Regions from separate parts of the Spongiactinospora sp. 9N601 genome, predicted to be linked through region 2. Evidence: riboswitches for the same ligand, from Rfam matches in the RefSeq annotation. Region 2 holds a riboswitch; the other holds the start of a gene.
What was found. A riboswitch is a leader RNA that binds a small molecule or an ion and turns the genes downstream of it on or off. The one in region 2 is predicted to bind S-adenosylmethionine.
Positions count from the first base shown of each region.

Region 1: linked by a shared signal. The riboswitch ahead of ACH34R_RS17860 (aminotransferase class V-fold PLP-dependent enzyme) and the one ahead of thrC (threonine synthase) in region 2 are both predicted to bind S-adenosylmethionine.

Region 1 is NZ_JBIRBB010000007.1:97,020-100,418, forward strand. It holds gene ACH34R_RS17850 (cation:proton antiporter) at 1-353, shown strand, start outside; gene ACH34R_RS17855 (TerC family protein) at 372-1,145, opposite strand; SAM riboswitch class IV at 1,268-1,383, shown strand; gene ACH34R_RS17860 (aminotransferase class V-fold PLP-dependent enzyme) at 1,490-2,776, shown strand; gene ACH34R_RS17865 (NADH-quinone oxidoreductase subunit D) at 2,794-3,399, shown strand, end outside.
Region 2 is NZ_JBIRBB010000030.1:30,417-33,815, forward strand. It holds gene ACH34R_RS41840 (MoaD/ThiS family protein) at 198-479, opposite strand; gene thrC (threonine synthase) at 509-1,774, opposite strand; SAM riboswitch class I at 1,790-1,934, opposite strand; gene ACH34R_RS41850 (RNA polymerase sigma factor) at 2,059-2,616, opposite strand; gene ACH34R_RS41855 (trehalose-6-phosphate synthase) at 2,720-3,399, shown strand, end outside.

The sequences.
Region 1 (3,399 bases), on a different contig from region 2:
TCGCCGCGGTCTTCTTCGTCTTCTTCGGCATGCAGACCGACCCCGGCGCGATCCCCCCGGTCGCCGCCCTCGCCGCCGCCCTCGCCGTGGTCAGCCTGATCACCAAGCTGCTGACCGGCGCGTACGCCGCCCGCCGAGCCGGCATCGCCAAGGCCGGCCAGGCCCGTGCGGGCATCGCGATGATCCCCCGCGGAGAGTTCAACATCGTCATCGCCGGCCTCGCCGTCAGCGCAGGCGCCCACCCCGACCTCGGCCCCCTGTCCGCCACCTACGTCCTCATCCTCGCCGCCTTCGGCCCCCTCGCCGCCCGACTCATCCAGCCCCTCATCACCGCCATCGCCAAACGCGCCTGACCAGCGAAGCGGAGATCATCACTCCTGGTCGCCGGTGTAGCGGCCGTGGAGTTCGATGGGGGCGCGGCGGCCGGCCTTGGTGCGGACGCGGATGTTGAGGAGTTCGACGGCCAGGGAGAAGGCCATCGCGAAGTAGATGTAGCCCTTGTCGATGTGCTGGCCGAGGCCCTCGGCGACGAGTACCACGCCGATCAGGATCAGGAATGCCAGGGCGAGCATCTTGATGCTGGGGTGGGCGTCCACGAAGCGGGCGATCGGGCCGGAGGCGACCAGCATGACGATCACGGCGACCACCACGGCGGCGACCATCACGCCGAGTTCGTCGACCATGCCGACCGCGGTGATGACCGAGTCGAGGGAGAAGACGATGTCGAGCACCATGATCTGAAGGATCACGGAGGTGAACGAGGGGGCGACCTTGCCGGCCGCGTGGCCGGACTTGCCCTCCAGGCTGTCGCCGATCTCGAAGGTGCTCTTGGCCAGCAGGAAGAGGCCGCCGAGGAGGAGGATCAGGTCGCGGCCGGATATCTCGTTGCCGAAGACCTCGAACAGCGGCGCGGTCAGCCGTACCACCCAGGACAGGGCGAAGAGCAGGGCCAGGCGGCTGATCAGGGCGGCGGCGATGCCGAGGACGCGGGCCCTGTCGCGTTGCTCGGGGGGTAGTTTCCCGGCCAGGATCGAAATGAAGATGATGTTGTCGATGCCCAGCACGATCTCCAGGCTGACCAGGGTCAAGAACCCGATCCAGACACCCGGGTCGGTCACCCAGTCCATCGGTCCTCCAGCGCTCATGTTCACAAGTTCGCTGGTCGCAACGTGCGGGCCGGGGAGAAAGTTCGGGAACGTGACGAACTCACGGCGAGCCGTTACCTGGTTGCGATCATGGCGGGGCGTTCGGTTATAGTTCCCCTATAGGTCATGAGTGCCAGCGCAAAGCCCCGGCTAGCTGGCCGGCAACCCTCGCGTCCGCGGCGGGGTGCCCCGGGTGAAGACCTGGTCCGGCGCGTGGTGCGCCGGGCAAGCGCGGGCTCCGTCGCCGTCCACGCCAGGGCAGGGGTCCGACGACCCTGAGGAGGCATGGCGTGTCCGTGACCACGACGACCACTACCAGCGACGTGACCAGCGCATCCGGCCGGCTGAGCATCTTCTCGCAACGGCAGCGCTCCGGGTCCGTCCCGCAGGCCGTCGCCCCCGGCGGGCGCCCGCTGCCCGAAGTGCTCGGTTGCGACCTCGAAGTGCCGGTGAAGGGCGGCAGGCTGGTGCCGTACGCGAACCTCGACTACGCGGCGAGCGCCCCCTGTCTGGCCCCGGTGAACGCCGCCGTGGCCGCCGCGCTGCCCGCCTACTCCAGCGTTCACCGCGGGGCGGGCTACGCCTCGCAGCTCACCACCGCGCGCTACGAGCAGGCCAGGCAGACCGTGCGCGGGTTCGTGGGGGCGCGGCCGGGCGACGCCGTCGTGTTCACCAGGAACACCACCGACGCGACCAACCTGCTGGCCCGCTGCCTGCCCACGGGCACGACCGCGGTCGTGTTCGACTCCGAGCACCACGCGTCGCTGCTGCCCTGGCCGCAGGCCGTACGGCTGGCGCCGCCCGCGTTCCCTGGCGCGGCCGTACGGGCCGCGGACGAGGCGCTGGCCGCGATCGAGGGCCCGAAGCTGCTGGTCGTCACCGCCGCCTCCAACGTGACCGGCGAGTTGTGGCCGATCGCGGCGCTGGCGCACATCGCGCACCGGCACGGGGCGCGCATCCTGGTGGACGCCGCGCAACTGGTACCGCACCGGCGGCTCAACCTCACCGCGCTCGACCTGGACTACGTGGCGTTCTCCGGCCACAAGCTGTACGCGCCGTTCGGCGCGGGCGCGCTGGCCGGCCGCCCGGACTGGCTCACGGACGCCGACCCGTACCTCCGCGGCGGCGGCGCGACCCGCTCGGTCACCGCGGAGACCGCCGACTGGAGTGACGACGCCGAGCAGCGGCACGAGGCCGGCACCCCCAACGTGCTGGGCGCCATCGCGCTCGCCGCCGCCTGCGACGCGCTGACCGCCACCGGCTGGCTGCCGCTGGTCCGCGAGGAGGAACGCCTCCTGGCCCGGTTGCGCGCCGCCCTGGCGGGCATCGAGGGGGTCCACGAGCTGTCGCTGTGGGGGCCGGACCACCCGCGGGTCGGGATCGTGTCGTTCGTGCTGGACGGCTGGACGCCGCGCGAGGTGGCCGAGGCGCTGTCGGCGGAGTACGGCATCGGCGTACGCGACGGTAAGTTCTGTGCGCACCCGCTGGTCACGCACCTGCTGGACGGAGTGCCCGGTGGCTGCGCCGATGGCACGTCGGGCGCGGTGCGCGCCTCCATCGGCCTCGGCACGACCAGCGAGCACGTCGACCGGCTGGCCGCCGCCCTGCGGGACCTTGCCACCCGGCGCTGACGTGACAGCATGAAGGCATGCAGGAAGCCATGACCGAACGCATGGTGGGGATCGGCGCGGGAGCCAAGGAGCTGGCGACCGAGGACATGATCCTCAACATCGGCCCGCAGCACCCGTCCACCCACGGGGTGCTGCGGCTGCGCCTGATGCTCGACGGCGAGCGGATCAGTTCGGCCGAGCCGGTCATCGGGTACATGCACCGGGGCGCGGAGAAGCTTTTCGAGGTGCGCGACTACCGGCAGATCATCATGCTGGCCAACCGGCATGACTGGCTGTCGGCGTTCGCCAACGAGCTGGGCGTGGTCCTGGCCGCCGAGCGGATGCTGGGCATGGAGGTGCCGGTCCGGGCGGTGTGGGCGCGCACGCTGCTCGCGGAGCTGAACCGCGCGCTCAACCACCTGATGTTCCTCGGCTCCTACCCGCTGGAGCTGGGCGCGATCACGCCGATGTTCTACGCGTTCCGCGAGCGCGAGCTGATCCAGGCGGTGCTGGAGGAGATCTCCGGCGGGCGGATGCACTACATGTTCAACCGGGTGGGCGGCCTGAAGGAAGACCTGCCCGCGGGGTGGCTGGGCCGGGCCGGGCAGGCCGTCGCCCAGGTGCGCAGCCGCCTGCCCGACATC
Region 2 (3,399 bases):
GGGCCGGAGGCGCATACGGCCCGCCTTAGCGGGCTCCTGGCGGGGGTCGTCGTCGCGGTCGGCCCGGTGGTGCCGTGATGGTGGGGGGCTCCGGGCGCCGGGCGATCATGCCGGTTCGGTATCGGGGCGAGCGACGCCGTACCGCCGTACTCGCTCGCTCCCGTCCAGGACACCGAAATGTACCGCTGGGGACACCCTCAGCGGGCGCCTCCCGCGACCGCCGGGATGACGGAGACCTGAACGCCTTCAGGCGTCGCCGTGTCGAGGCCATCCGAAAAACGGACGTCCTCATCCCCCACATACACGTTCACAAAACGCCGGATCTTTCCGGATTCGTCCAGGATGCGGGCCCCGATGCCCGGATAGTCCGCGTCCAGCTTCTGGAAGACCTCGCGCAGCGTCGCGCCCTCCCCGCCGACCTCCGCCGCACCATCGGTGTATGTGCGCAAAATCGTCGGAATACGCACAGAAACGCTCATTTTCAGCTCACTTTCGTCAGATATGCGGTTCACTCGGCAACGGTCGCGCGGAAGGCGTCGAGGGACGGGCGGATCACCGCCGAGGGACGCGCGTGGTCCGCGACCGCGTCGAGGGTCTTCAGGCCGTCGCCGGTGTTGAGGACCACGGTCTCGGCCTCGAGGTCGAGGCGGCCCTCGCGGACCAGCTTGGTCAGGACCCCGACGGTCACGCCGCCCGCAGTCTCGGCGAAGATGCCCTCGGTGCGGGCCAGCAGCCGGATCGCGTCCACGATCTGGTCGTCGGTGACATCTTCCACCACCCCGCCGGTACGGCGGACGATGTCCAGCACGTACGGCGCGTCCGCCGGGTTGCCGATGGCCAGCGACTTGGCGATGGTGTTCGGCTTGACGGGCTTGATCACGTCATGCCCGGCGCGGAACGCCGTCGCCACCGGCGCGCACCCCGCCGCCTGCGCCCCGATGACCTTGTAGGGCCGGTCCTCGACCAGGCCCAGCTTGATCAGTTCGGCGAAGCCCTTGTCGATCTTGGTGAGCTGCGAGCCGGACGCGATCGGGATCACGATCTGCTCGGGCAGCCGCCATCCGAGCTGCTCGGCGATCTCGTAGGCGAGGGTCTTGGAGCCCTCCGCGTAGTAGGGCCGCAGGTTGACGTTGACGAACCCCCACTTGTCGCCCAGCGGGTCGCCGATCAGCTCCGAGCAGAACCGGTTGACCTCGTCGTAGGTGCCCTCGATGCCGACGAGCCTGCCGCCGTACACCGACCCCATGACCACCTTGGCCTGCTCCAGGTCGGCGGGGATGAACACGCAGGCGTCGAGCCCGGCCCGCGCCGCCGCCGCCGTGACCGCGCCCGCGAGGTTGCCCGTCGAGGAGCAGGACAGGGTGTGGAAGCCGAAGTTGCGGGCGGCCTCGACGGCGATGGCCACCACACGGTCCTTGAAGGAGTGGGTGGGATTGCCCGAGTCGTCCTTGATGTGCAGCGAGCGCAGGCCCAGCTCGGCGGCCAGCCGGTCGGCCCGCACCAGCTTGGTCCAGCCGGGGGCCAGGTTGGGCTTGTCCGCCACGTCGGCCGGTACCGGGAGCAGCGCGCGGTACCGCCATACGTTGGCCGGCCCCGCCGCGATCTCCTCGCGCGTGACCGGCCCGAACTCGTAGGCGACCTCCAGAGGGCCGAAACACTCGATACAGGCGAAGTCAGGGCCGAGGTCGTAACGGGTGCCGCACTCGCGGCAGGAGAGGGCGACGGCGGCGCCGAAGTCGGTGGTGGCGGGCTTGTCGTGTGTCGCGAGCGCCATGGAAGCGAGGCCTTTCCCTCATCTTCGCCTGCGACCGCCTTGATCACAGGCCGGATTTGGCACCTGTCCCGGCCGGCCTCTCGCCATGTCGCGAGCGCTGATCACCGGGAAGGTTGCCGGGGCTTCGCAGGGCCGGTCCCTCCACCCCTCTGGATGAGCAATATGAAGTTGTGAAGTCTGGCGAGCCTGACGCACAGGCTCGCTCGCACTCTACCCGGCAATCGGACATCCGTGACGAGCCATCTCAACATTCAAGACGGCAACCGTCCAGAGATCGGTCCGGATCAGCCTCCGTAGGCGTCGCCCAGAGCCGCCTGCACGAACTTGCGCGCCTGGTGGATGCGTGACTTGGCCGTGCCGAGCGGGATCTGGAGCTGCTCTGCCACCTCCGCGTAGTCGAGCTGGCAGATGTCACGTAACACCAGCGCCTGCGCGAGGTCCGGCTTGTCGGCCTCCAGCGCCTCCATCGCGTCGAGCAGGTCGAGCCGCGACCCCGCGATCACGCTCACCCTGCGGACGTCGGGCCGCTGCATGGGCAGCTCGTCCGAACTCTGCTCGGCCGCCCGGCGCTTGAGCGTGCGGTACGTCGTGCGCGCGCAGTTGGCCGTCACGATGTGCAGCCAGGTGCTGAACCGTGCCCGCCCCTCGAACCGGCCGATGTTGCGGGCCACGGCGAGCAGGGTGTCCTGGCACGCCTCCTCGGCGTCGTGGTGGTAGGGAAGGATGCGGCCACAGTGCCGCAGCACGTCGGGCTCGATCCGCCGCAGCAGCTCGCCGAGTGCCCGGTGGTCACCCTGCGCGGCGGCGCGGGCCAGTTGCTCGGTCGTCTCGTCCAGCGCCATTCGGGTCCCCATCAGCCGTGAGTCCTGGACATCCTATGGTCAGGGATCAGGGTTGGTTAACCTTCCCGCAAGCGTCCCACGGCGAAGGAACGGTGGTCTAACGTTGAACGCTGTCCTGGTGGCCTCCAACCGCGGCCCGGTCTCCTTCACCCTCTCCGAGGGCGGCGAGCTGACCATGCGCAGGGGCGGTGGCGGCCTGGTCTCCGGCCTGTCCGGCGTGGTCAAGCAGATGGACGTGCTGTGGGTGTGCGCGGCGCTGTCCGACGGCGACCGCTCCGCCGTACGACTGGCCCCCGGCGGACGCCTGGACCACGCCGGATACGACACCGGCCCGCTGCGCATGCTGGACATCCCGCCCGCGACCTTCCACCGGGCCTACAACGCGGTCGCCAACTCGACCCTGTGGTTCGTCAACCACCTGCTCTACGACACGCCCAACGCGCCGCACTTCGACGGCAGGTTCCGCCGCGAGTGGGAGTCGTACCAGTCCTACAACGCGGCGTTCGCGCTGGCGCTCGCCGAGCAGGCCGGGCCGGGCGCGCGGGTGATGATCCAGGACTACCACCTCACGCTGGCCCCGGCGATGCTCCGCGGCGAACGGCCCGACGTGCGGATCGCGCACTTCTCGCACACGCCGTGGGCCCCGCCGGAGTACTTCACTCTGCTGCCCGACGACGTGGGCATCGAGGTGCTGTCCGGCATCCTGGGGGCCGACCACGCCGGGTTCCTCACCGAACGGTGGGCGGCGGCGTTCATGGACTGCTGCGAGGTCGTGCTCGGCGC